3 regions of the Mesorhizobium sp. BR1-1-13 genome follow, and region 2 is predicted to be linked to each of the others. Evidence: predicted binding sites of a transcription regulator. Region 2 holds the regulator's gene; each other region holds the start of a gene.
What was found. Region 2 encodes PhoB, which activates phosphate uptake and scavenging genes when phosphate is short. Its sites were predicted from a motif close to TGTCATNNANCTGTCAT; they were not measured.

Region 1: a site for PhoB is predicted at 1,143-1,159, ahead of ugpB (sn-glycerol-3-phosphate ABC transporter substrate-binding protein UgpB). Genes of this name have one in related genera too.
Region 3: a site for PhoB is predicted at 1,663-1,679, ahead of LB533_RS10355 (LTA synthase family protein). Genes of this name have one in related genera too.

What each region holds. Positions count from the first base shown of each region.
Region 1 is NZ_JAIUIH010000019.1:57,505-60,780, forward strand. Features, by position in the region: gene argH (argininosuccinate lyase) at 1-357, opposite strand, end outside; gene tlpA (thiol:disulfide interchange protein TlpA) at 395-1,081, shown strand; gene ugpB (sn-glycerol-3-phosphate ABC transporter substrate-binding protein UgpB) at 1,416-2,720, shown strand; gene ugpA (sn-glycerol-3-phosphate ABC transporter permease UgpA) at 2,963-3,276, shown strand, end outside.
Region 2 is NZ_JAIUIH010000001.1:39,312-42,587, reverse strand. Features, by position in the region: gene pstB (phosphate ABC transporter ATP-binding protein PstB) at 1-145, shown strand, start outside; gene phoU (phosphate signaling complex protein PhoU) at 171-878, shown strand; gene phoB (phosphate regulon transcriptional regulator PhoB) at 898-1,587, shown strand; gene LB533_RS00210 (ROK family protein) at 1,595-2,836, opposite strand; gene xylF (D-xylose ABC transporter substrate-binding protein) at 3,095-3,276, shown strand, end outside.
Region 3 is NZ_JAIUIH010000003.1:548,229-551,504, forward strand. Features, by position in the region: gene fabG (3-oxoacyl-[acyl-carrier-protein] reductase) at 1-366, opposite strand, end outside; gene fabD (ACP S-malonyltransferase) at 500-1,441, opposite strand; gene LB533_RS10355 (LTA synthase family protein) at 1,718-3,276, shown strand, end outside.

The DNA.
Region 1 (3,276 bases), on a different contig from region 2:
AACTTGGTCGTTGCGAGAGCGGGCCGTGTGCAGCCGGCCGGCGGCCGGACCGATCAGCTCGGCGAGGCGGGCCTCGACATTCATGTGGATGTCTTCCAGCCTGGTCGAGAATTCAAACGTGCCCGTCTCGATCTCTTTCAGGATCGTGTTCAGGCCGTGAGCGATTTTTTCTTGATCGGCCGCCGAAATAATGCCCGTTTGCGCCAGCATCGCGCTATGGGCGATCGAACCTCTGATGTCCTGCGCGTAGAGTTTGCGGTCGAACGAGATCGACGCGTTGATCGCTTCCATGATCGCGGCCGGACCCGAGGCAAATCGTCCGCCCCACATCTGGTTGCTGGTCTTCTTGTCGCTCATGGCTATAAAACCCGTGCTTCGGAGCAGTTTTGAGAAAATGGCAGACGGAAACAGATTTTTCCCGGCCCCGCGCCTGATCCTCGCCGCCCTGGTGGCGGGAGCGCTGGCCGGCGCGGTCGCGGTATATGTCAGCGAGAGCCGGTCTGGCAACAACGCCGCGCCGCAAGTCGCCGTGGGCGACAGCAACGACGATGTCGCCTGCGCCGCCAAGAGCGAACGCGCCAAGAAGATCGCCGCTGCCGCCACCGGCGAGGTCGCGGCCCTCTTGCCCGCCGATCCGCCGCAATCGATGAAGGGCCTCGCCTTCAACGGCCCGGACGGCAAGCCGATGACCATCGCCGACCATGCCGGCAGGACGGTGCTGCTCAATCTGTGGGCGACATGGTGCGCGCCATGCCGCGCCGAAATGCCGGCGCTGGACGCCTTGCAGAAGGAAAAGGGCAGCGATGCGTTCCAGGTCGTCGCCGTCAATGTCGATGCCGGCGACGATGTGAAGCCGAAGAAGTTCCTTAGGGATACCGGCGTCGAGGCGCTCGGCTATTACCGGGATTCGACGATGGCGCTGTTCAACGACTTGAAGACGCGCGGCCTGGCGCTCGGCCTGCCCGTCACCATGCTGATCGACGGCGAAGGCTGCCTGATCGCCCATATGAACGGCCCGGCCGAGTGGTCGGGGCCGGACGCCAAGCGGCTTGTCGAGGCCGCGCTCAACCCGTCGGGCTGAGCACGGGACGGGAATTTTCCAACGCATCGACCGAGCTTTAAACCGACGCCTTTTTCAGCGTTGTCATGTCAGTGTTGTCATGCGCTGTTAGACACCGTCCGTCGGTGAGGTCGCTGACCGTCTCGACGCAGGTCCCTGGTACACCAATTCAAACAGCAAGCCGCTATGCAATCCTTTCCGGTCACTTCTATCCGGAGGTCCACGCTACTTTAGCCGGAAGTGAAGTGCGCTTGCCCGCAACAAAACCGTTGTCCGCTGCGCGCGAACGACACATAGTGCCATTGCGGGAGTGCCCCTTTCGCCAATGACAAGCAATGAAAACGGGAGACGAAACATGAAGTTCTTTGGCTTCGCAGCCGGTGTCGCCGTGACCCTGCTTTCCACAACCTCCGCCTTCGCCGTCACGCAGATCAGCTGGTGGCACGCCATGACCGGCGCCAACGCAGAGGTCGTCGACAAGATTTCCAAGGATTTCAACGCCAGCCAGGGCGACTATCAGATCGTTCCGGTTTTCAAGGGCACCTATCCCGAAACGCTGAATGCCGGCATCGCCGCCTACCGTGCCGGCCAGGCGCCCGACATCATCCAGGTGTTCGATGTCGGCACCGGCGTGATGATGGCGGCCCGGGACGCGATCAAGCCAGTGGCCGAGGTGCTGACCGGCGCCGGGATGAACTTTGACAAGAGCCAGTATCTGCCAGGCATCGTCGGTTATTATTCGACGCCGGACGGCACCATGCTGTCCTTCCCCTACAACTCCTCCTCGCCGATCCTCTACTACAACAAGGACATCTTCCAGAAGGCGGGTCTCGACGTGAACAACCCGCCCAAGACCTGGAACGAGGTGTGGGAGGATGCCAAAAAGATCAAGGCGAGCGGCGCCGCCGCTTGCGGCTACACCTCGACCTGGCTGACCTGGATTCACCTGGAAAACTTCGCGGCGTGGAACGATGTGCCTTGGGCCACGCAGCAGAATGGCCTGGCCGGCGGTGATGTCGAACTCAAGATCAACGCGCCGATCTTCGTCAAACATTTCCAGGCGCTCGCGGATCTGGCCAAGGACGGCACCTTCAAATATGGCGGGCGCACCTCCGAAGCCAAGCAGATATTCCTCGCCGGCGAATGCGGCATCTTCACCGAATCCTCGGGCGGGCTGGGCGACATCGTCAAGTCGGGCATGAACTACGGCATCGGCCAGTTGCCCTATGACAGCGACGCCAAGGGCGCACCGCAGAACACGACGCCGGGCGGCGCCAGCCTTTGGGTCTTCGGCGGCAAGTCCGACGAGGAATACAAGGGCGTCGCGGCCTTCTTCGCCTATCTGTCCAAGACCGATGTGCAGGAATATCTGCACCAGAAATCGGGATATCTGCCGGTGACGCTCGCCGCCTATGAGGCGACGAAAAAGTCCGGCTTCTACGACAAGAATCCCGGTCGCGAGACGCCGATCCTGCAGATGACGGGCAAGGCGCCGACCGACAATTCGAAGGGCGTGCGGTTGCCGAACCTGCCGCAGGTGCGCGACATCCAGAACGAGGAGTTCGAAAAGATGCTTGCCGGCCAGGAAACCGCCCAGCAGGCGCTCGACAATGCGGTCACGCGTGGTAACGCGGCGATCAAGGAAGCGCTGGGGAATTAGGGCGCGGGCGGGCGTATAGAGTTATAATCCTTGCTCCACGAGGCCCCCTTCCGCCCTGCTGGGCATCTCCCCCTCAAGGGGGGAGATCGGCTGTCGCGACCGGTTTCGGAAATTGCCAAGGCTGAATGGCAGCCGTCGCAGGAACTGCCAATCTTCTTCCAAGACGGGGAGATGTCCGGCTGGACCGAGGAGGGCGTCGTAGAATGCCGTTCGGTTGACTATTTCCATGCTGGAGCGGCGCATTGACCCCGCGCGTCGTCTTTCCCAACAAGGTCTTGCCCTACCTCCTGGTGGCGCCGCAACTTGCCATCACGCTGGTGTTCTTCTATTGGCCGGCCGGGCAGGCGCTCTACCAGTCGATGCTGCGGCAGGATCCGTTCGGGCTGAGGAGCAGGTTCGTCTGGTTTGCCAATTTCCGCAAGGTGCTTGCCGATCCGGCCTATCTCAACTCGATCAAGGTCACAGTGGTGTTTTCGCTTGCGACCGTGATCGTTGCCATGGGCGTGGCGCTGCTCCTTGCCGTCATGGCGGAAAAGGTGGTGCGCGGCAAAGGCCT
Region 2 (3,276 bases):
TAACATGCAGCAGGCGGCGCGCGTATCGAAGCAGACCGCCTTCATGTATCTGGGCGAGCTGGTCGAGTTCGACCGCACGGAGAAGATCTTCACGTCGCCCCGCGAGAAGCGCACGCAGGACTATATCACCGGCCGCTTCGGCTGATCCCACGCACACGAGGACCAAGATCATGGCCGAACATACAGTCGCAGCCTTTGACGAAGATCTCGGACAGATCAGCAGGCTGATCCGCGACATGGGCGATCTCGCCTCATCGATGGTCGGCGGCGCCACCAAGGCGCTCCTGAATTCCGACAACGCGCTCGCCCAGCGCGTCGTCTCCGACGACGCGATCATGGATGCGCGCCAGCGCGAACTCGACGACCGCGCCATCACCCTGATCGCCAAGCGGCAGCCCATGGCGGACGATCTGCGCCATGTCGTCGGCTCGATCCGCATGGCGGGCGATCTCGAACGCATCGGCGATCTCGCCAAGAACATCGCCAAGCGCGTCGGCACCGTCGGCCTGGCCGCCACGCCGCGCGACCTGTCGCACTCCATCGATGTCATGGCGCAGCTGGTGCTGATCCAGGTGCAAGGGGTGATCGAGGAGTATGCGGCGCGCGATTCCGCGGCACTTGCCAAGCTGCGCGCCGACGATGAACGCATCGACGTCAAATACACATCGGTGTTTCGCGAGCTGCTGACCTACATGATGGAGGATCCGCGCAACATCACCGCCTGCACGCATCTTTTGTTCTGCGCCAAGAATCTCGAGCGCATCGGTGATCACGTGACCAACATTGCCGAAAATGCCTATTATGTGCTGACCGGCACGCAATTGCCCGCCAATCGCCCGAAGCAGGACGAGACGGCGATGTCGGCGCCAGCGGCGTGACGGCAGGGGTGACCAGTCGATGATCGCGCCACGCATCATGGTGGTGGAGGACGAGGAGCCGCTGGGTGTGCTGCTCCGCTACAATCTGGAATCGGAGGGTTATCAGGTCGAGGTGGTGACGCGCGGCGACGAAGCCGAGATCCGCTTGCAGGAGAATGTCCCTGACCTTCTTGTGCTCGACTGGATGGTGCCGGCGGTTTCCGGCATCGAACTCTGCCGCCGTCTCCGGATGCGGCCCGAGACCGAGCGGCTGCCGATCATCATGCTGACGGCGCGCGGCGAGGAAAGCGACCGGGTGCGCGGTCTCTCCACCGGCGCCGACGACTATCTAGTCAAGCCGTTCTCAACCCCGGAATTCATGGCACGCGTCAAGGCGCTGCTGCGCCGCGCCAAGCCCGAAGTTCTGTCCAGCGTGCTCAAGGTCGGCGACATCGTGCTCGACCGTGAATCGCACCGGGTCTACCGCAAGAAGAGCGAGATCCGGCTCGGGCCGACCGAGTTCCGCCTGCTCGAATTCATGATGCGCCACCCGGGCCGCGTGTTCTCGCGCAGTCAGCTGCTCGACAATGTCTGGGGCGAAACGATCTATATCGACGAGCGCACGGTGGACGTGCATGTCGGCCGGCTGCGCAAGGCGGTCAACAATGGCCGCATGCCTGACGTGATCCGCACCATTCGGGGCGCGGGGTATGCGATCCGCGAAGACTAGGGATATGTCACGCAACGTTCTCGCCTATGCCTGATTTCGCTTGTGCCCCCGGCGCGAAAATTTCCTGGTCGACGAAGGTCAGCGCGCGCATGGCGCAACCCTCGCGGATCAGCGGCAGTTCGTTCGGCTCGGTGTCGAAGGAAATCGATTTCGAGTGCTGGCCGCCGGCGGTCTGGGCGATCGCCTCGCGCAATGCCGGCTCGATCAGGTCGAAGGCGGCCGCGCTGACGCCGACCATGGCGACCGGCGCCGGATCGATCAGGGCGAACAGGCTGCCAAGGCCATAGCCCAGCGCCTCGCCGGCCTTGCGGTAGGCTTCGCGCTCCGGCCCGTCCTTTTCGCGCGCCGAGGCCGCCAGGGTGCGCATGTCGGCGTCGCTGACGTCGACGGGCTCGGTGTCCTCGCCAAGCTGCCTAGCGTTGCGCCAGATGGCATAGTTCCCGGCATAGGCCTCGACACAGCCGCGCCGCCCGCAGCGGCAGAGCGCCCCGCCGGGGCGATGGATCATGTGGCCGAACTCGCCTCCGGATGAATGGGTGCCGGTGAACAGTTCACCCTTCAACACCAGGCCCATGCCGATGCCGTGCGACAAAAGGATGGCGATGAAGTCGTCGCGGTAGCGCTGGGGATCGCGCCAGCGCAGCGCCACCGCCATCATGTTGCAATCGTTCTCCATGGTGGCGGGAATGCCGAACTCGGTCTCCAGTATGTCGGCGAAGGCGATGTCGGTCTGCGGCGTGATCGGCGACCACAGCATGGTGCGCGCATCCGTGTCGGTGATGCCCTGGATCGCCAGCGCGATACGGGCGATGCTGCCGACGTCGAGGTCGGGATCTTCGAACCGCCGCCTGACGATGGCCACGCATTCATCGATCAGCGCCTCGCGCGACAGGGTCAGCGTGTCCAGCCGGCGCTGCTCTTCAGATATCACCTGCCCGGCATAGTCGATGACTGCGACGGAGAGGAAATTCAGCGACAGCACCACGGTCATCACCGCCGCGGCTTCAGGGTTGAGGCTGAGGCCGACCTGCGGCCGGCCGCGTTTCAGCGCACCGGCCTCGCTCGGCTTGCTCTGCGCCAGGATGCCTTCGCCAATCAGGTCGGAGGAGATCGCCGATATGGTGGAATGGCTGAGCCCGGTGGTCGCGGCAATCTCGGTGCGCGATGGCTGCCCGGCACGGCGCACGGCCGCGATCACCATCGCCCGGTTGCGTCGGCGCAGATCGTCGTGGCGGATTCCGACCGACATGTTCCTCGCATCCTCCCGGTCGCCGCGTTCTCTCCCCAGGCCCCGACGACCGTCAGATACTGGCAGAACCGGCCTTGGCTGTCATTATTTATTCCGGAGCTCGAAAAAAATTCCCGAGGGCATCAAAATACATCAGAATCGGCGTTGACAGCGTTCCGACGATGGATCAGTGTTTTTTCGAGGCTCGAAAAAATAGAGCCTTTGTGCCGGCCTAAGGGCCTGTTTGGTCGCGCCATACGCGGCGCAGGGAGGATTAAGATGAAGAGATTCACAGCCGCCATCCTGGCGGGTGTCGCCATGTCGCTGACGCTCGCGTCGGTCGCGCAGGCGAAGGACAAGGTCATCGGCGTTTCCTGGTCGAACTTCCAGGAAGAGCGCTGGAAGACCGACGAGGCCGCCATGAAGAAGGCGATCGAAGCCGCCGGCGACAAGTATATTTC
Region 3 (3,276 bases), on a different contig from region 2:
CAGCTCACGCGTCAGCCTGAACACGGCAGTCAGATTGACTTCAAGCACGCTGTCCCAGTCGGCGTCCGACATGCGCACGAACAGTCCGTCCTTGGTGATGCCGGCATTGTTGACCAGGATATCGACGCCCTCGAGATCGGCCTCCGCTTTCTGGCCCAGCGTCTTGACCTCGTCGCGGTTCGACAGGTCGGCCGGAAACAGCTTCACCCGGTCGCCAAGTTCGGCGGCCAGCGCCTCCAGTTTCTCTATACGCGTGCCGTGCAGGCCGACGACGGCGCCCTGCGCATGCAACACCCTGGCGATCGCCTCGCCGATGCCTCCCGACGCGCCGGTGACAAGTGCCTTGCGGCCGGTCAGTTCGAACATGTGTTTTCCTCTTTGGTTTTCGGAAGCTCAGCGAGCAACCTCATCTGTATACGTCGTGCCGGTGTCCGATTGCCATCACCAACGGAATATCTTCAGCGATACAAGCCGCGCCATCAAATTCACACGCGGCGCTTCACCCGAGCGCCGCCAATGCGGCCTCGACCTCCGCCGCGGTTCCGACCGATGTCGTGGCGATGTCGCGGTTTATGCGCCGGGCCAGCCCTGAAAGCACTTTTCCCGCGCCGACTTCATAGAGCGTGGTGACGCCGTTCGCGCCGAACCACTCCACCGTCTCGCGCCAGCGCACGCGGCCGATCACCTGTTCGAACAGACGGCGCGCAATGATTTCGGGATCGCTGGTCGGAGTGACCGTGACATTGGAGACGAGCGGCACGACAGGCGCGTTCTTGGTTACCCCGGCCAGCGCTTCCCGCATGATCTCGGCGGCAGGCGCCATCAGCGCCGAATGGAAGGGCGCGGAGACCTGCAGCATCAGCGCCCGCTTGGCGCCCTTCTCGGTGCACAGTTTGGCGGCCAGTTCGACCGCTGCCTTGGCGCCGGAAATAACCAGCTGGCCACCGCCATTGTCGTTGGCGATCTGGCAGACCGATCCTTTGGCAGCCTCGGCGCAGGCGGCTTCGACATCGGCCTGCTCCAGCCCGATGATCGCCGCCATGGCGCCTTCGCCGGCCGGCACCGCCGCTTGCATGGCATTGCCGCGGATGCGCAGCAGCCTGGCGGCATCGGCAACCGAGACGAAGCCGGCGGCGGCGAGCGCCGAATACTCGCCCAGCGAATGGCCGGCGACGTAAGCGACCTTGTCCTTCAGCGAAAAACCGCGTGCTTCCAAGGCCCTGATCGCGGCCAGCGATACAGCCATCAGCGCCGGCTGCGCATTGGCGGTCAGCGTCAGCGTCTCTTCCGGCCCTTCCCAGATCAGCTTCGACAGGTTTTGGCCGAGCGCGTCGTCGACTTCGCTAAAAACCCTGCGCGCCTCGGGGAAGGCATCGGCGAGGTCCTTGCCCATGCCGACAGCCTGGCTGCCTTGTCCCGGAAAGGTGAATGCAACGGCCATGTGTGGGCTCCCAAAGCTCGGTTCTGCTTGCCTGATACACGAATTTTCCTGCCTGTGACGCAACGCGGCCTGCCAAGTCAAGCCCGGTTCGGCCCGGCCGCTCGGCAGCTTTGCGGGCCGAGTGACTGTTCCAAAAGGCTTTTTGGCGATCACTCCTGATGAAAACCGCTCACGAATCGTTTGCTGGCTCTTCTTATTTCCGCCACAGGCGCTAGCTTTGCGTGACAATTCCATGACAATCGAGTGACGGGTCTGTCGCTGGGTGGGGAAGTTAAAGTGGCTAGGATTTCGAAAGGCGCAGGCAAAGCCGCGCCACAGTTTCTGGAAGACGATCCTTCCACCGGCTACCTGCCGGGACGGAAGTGGCCGACCATACGCTATGGGCTGACCAGCCTGCTGATCGCGGCCGTCCTGGTGTTCGCCATCGAATTGATCGTGCGCGGCGACTTCGGCGGCACGGTTTCCTTCTTCCTGCAGCCGCTCAAACCGGGCTGGACCACGATCGTGGTGTTCGCCCTGGTTCTGATCGGCCTCGATGCCGTTTTCGGCCGCAGCTATCAAAGCCTGATGATCGTCGCGCCGCTGACGCTCTCGCTGGCTTTCATCGGCCATCAGAAATCGCATTATCTCGGCGATCCCCTCTACCCGACCGATTTCCTCTACTCCCGCCAGATCGTGGCGCTGCTGCCGCTTCTGGTGCGTGACCGCCCGATGACTGCCCTTGCCATGGTTGTCGGCATCGTCGCCGGCCTGTCGCTGCTCATCTATGGCTGGCGGGTCTGGCGTCGAAAGGTGCCGATACTCAGCCGCAAGGGCCGTCTCGCCCGGCTGACGCTGGCGGTGCCGCTGCTCGCCTTCTTCGTCTCGATCATGGACTATGCCACCTTCTCCTGGACCCGGGACCGGCTGCAGATCATCCCGATCATGTGGGACCAGAAGGAGAATTACGCCTCCAACGGCTTTGCGCTCGCCTTCGCGCTCAACGTGCCGATGGCGCATGTCTCGGCGCCGCCAGGCTATTCGGCAAAGACGATCGCGGCCATCGACAGGCCGCAGGTGACCGCCTCGGTGCCCCAGGAAAAGCCCGACATCATCGTCGTCATGAGCGAATCCTTCTGGGATCCGACCAAGCTGCCGGGGGTCACCATCACGCCCGATCCGATCCCCAACGTGCGGGCGTTGCGTTCGGGCTCCATGTTCTCACCCGAATTCGGCGGCATGACCGCCAATATCGAGTTCGAGGCACTGACCGGCTTCTCCAACGCCTTCCTGCCGGCCGGCAGCATCCCCTACCAGCAATATGTGCGCACGCCGACGCCGTCGCTGGCGACTTTCCTGAAGAGGGAGGGCTACAGGGCGCGCGCCATCCATCCGGGCACCAACTGGTTCTGGAACCGCGGCGCGGTCTATGCCGATTTCGGCTTCGACGACTTCAGATCGGAAGAGACGCTGCCGCCGATGCAAAAGCGCGGGCCGCTGGCATCCGACGCGGCGATGACGGACGAGATCATCAGCGAGGCCGATGCCAGCGATGCCCCCGTGTTCTTCTTTGCCGTCAGCCTGCAGAACCACGGCCCTTACGAGCCGAACCGCTACTACAACCCGACCCACACCGTGCAGGCGCCTACCAGCCAATGGGCGCGTGAATCGCTGCTGAGTTACACCGAGGGCTCGGCCGACGCGGACCGCGGTCTCGGACGCCTGATCGAATGGGCAAAGAAACGCTCTCGCCCCACCGTCATCGCCTTCTTCGGCGACCATCTGCCGCCACTTGGGCCGGTCTATGTCGAGACGGGGTTCATGAAGGACAATGTCGCGCCGCGCAAGGAGGCTTC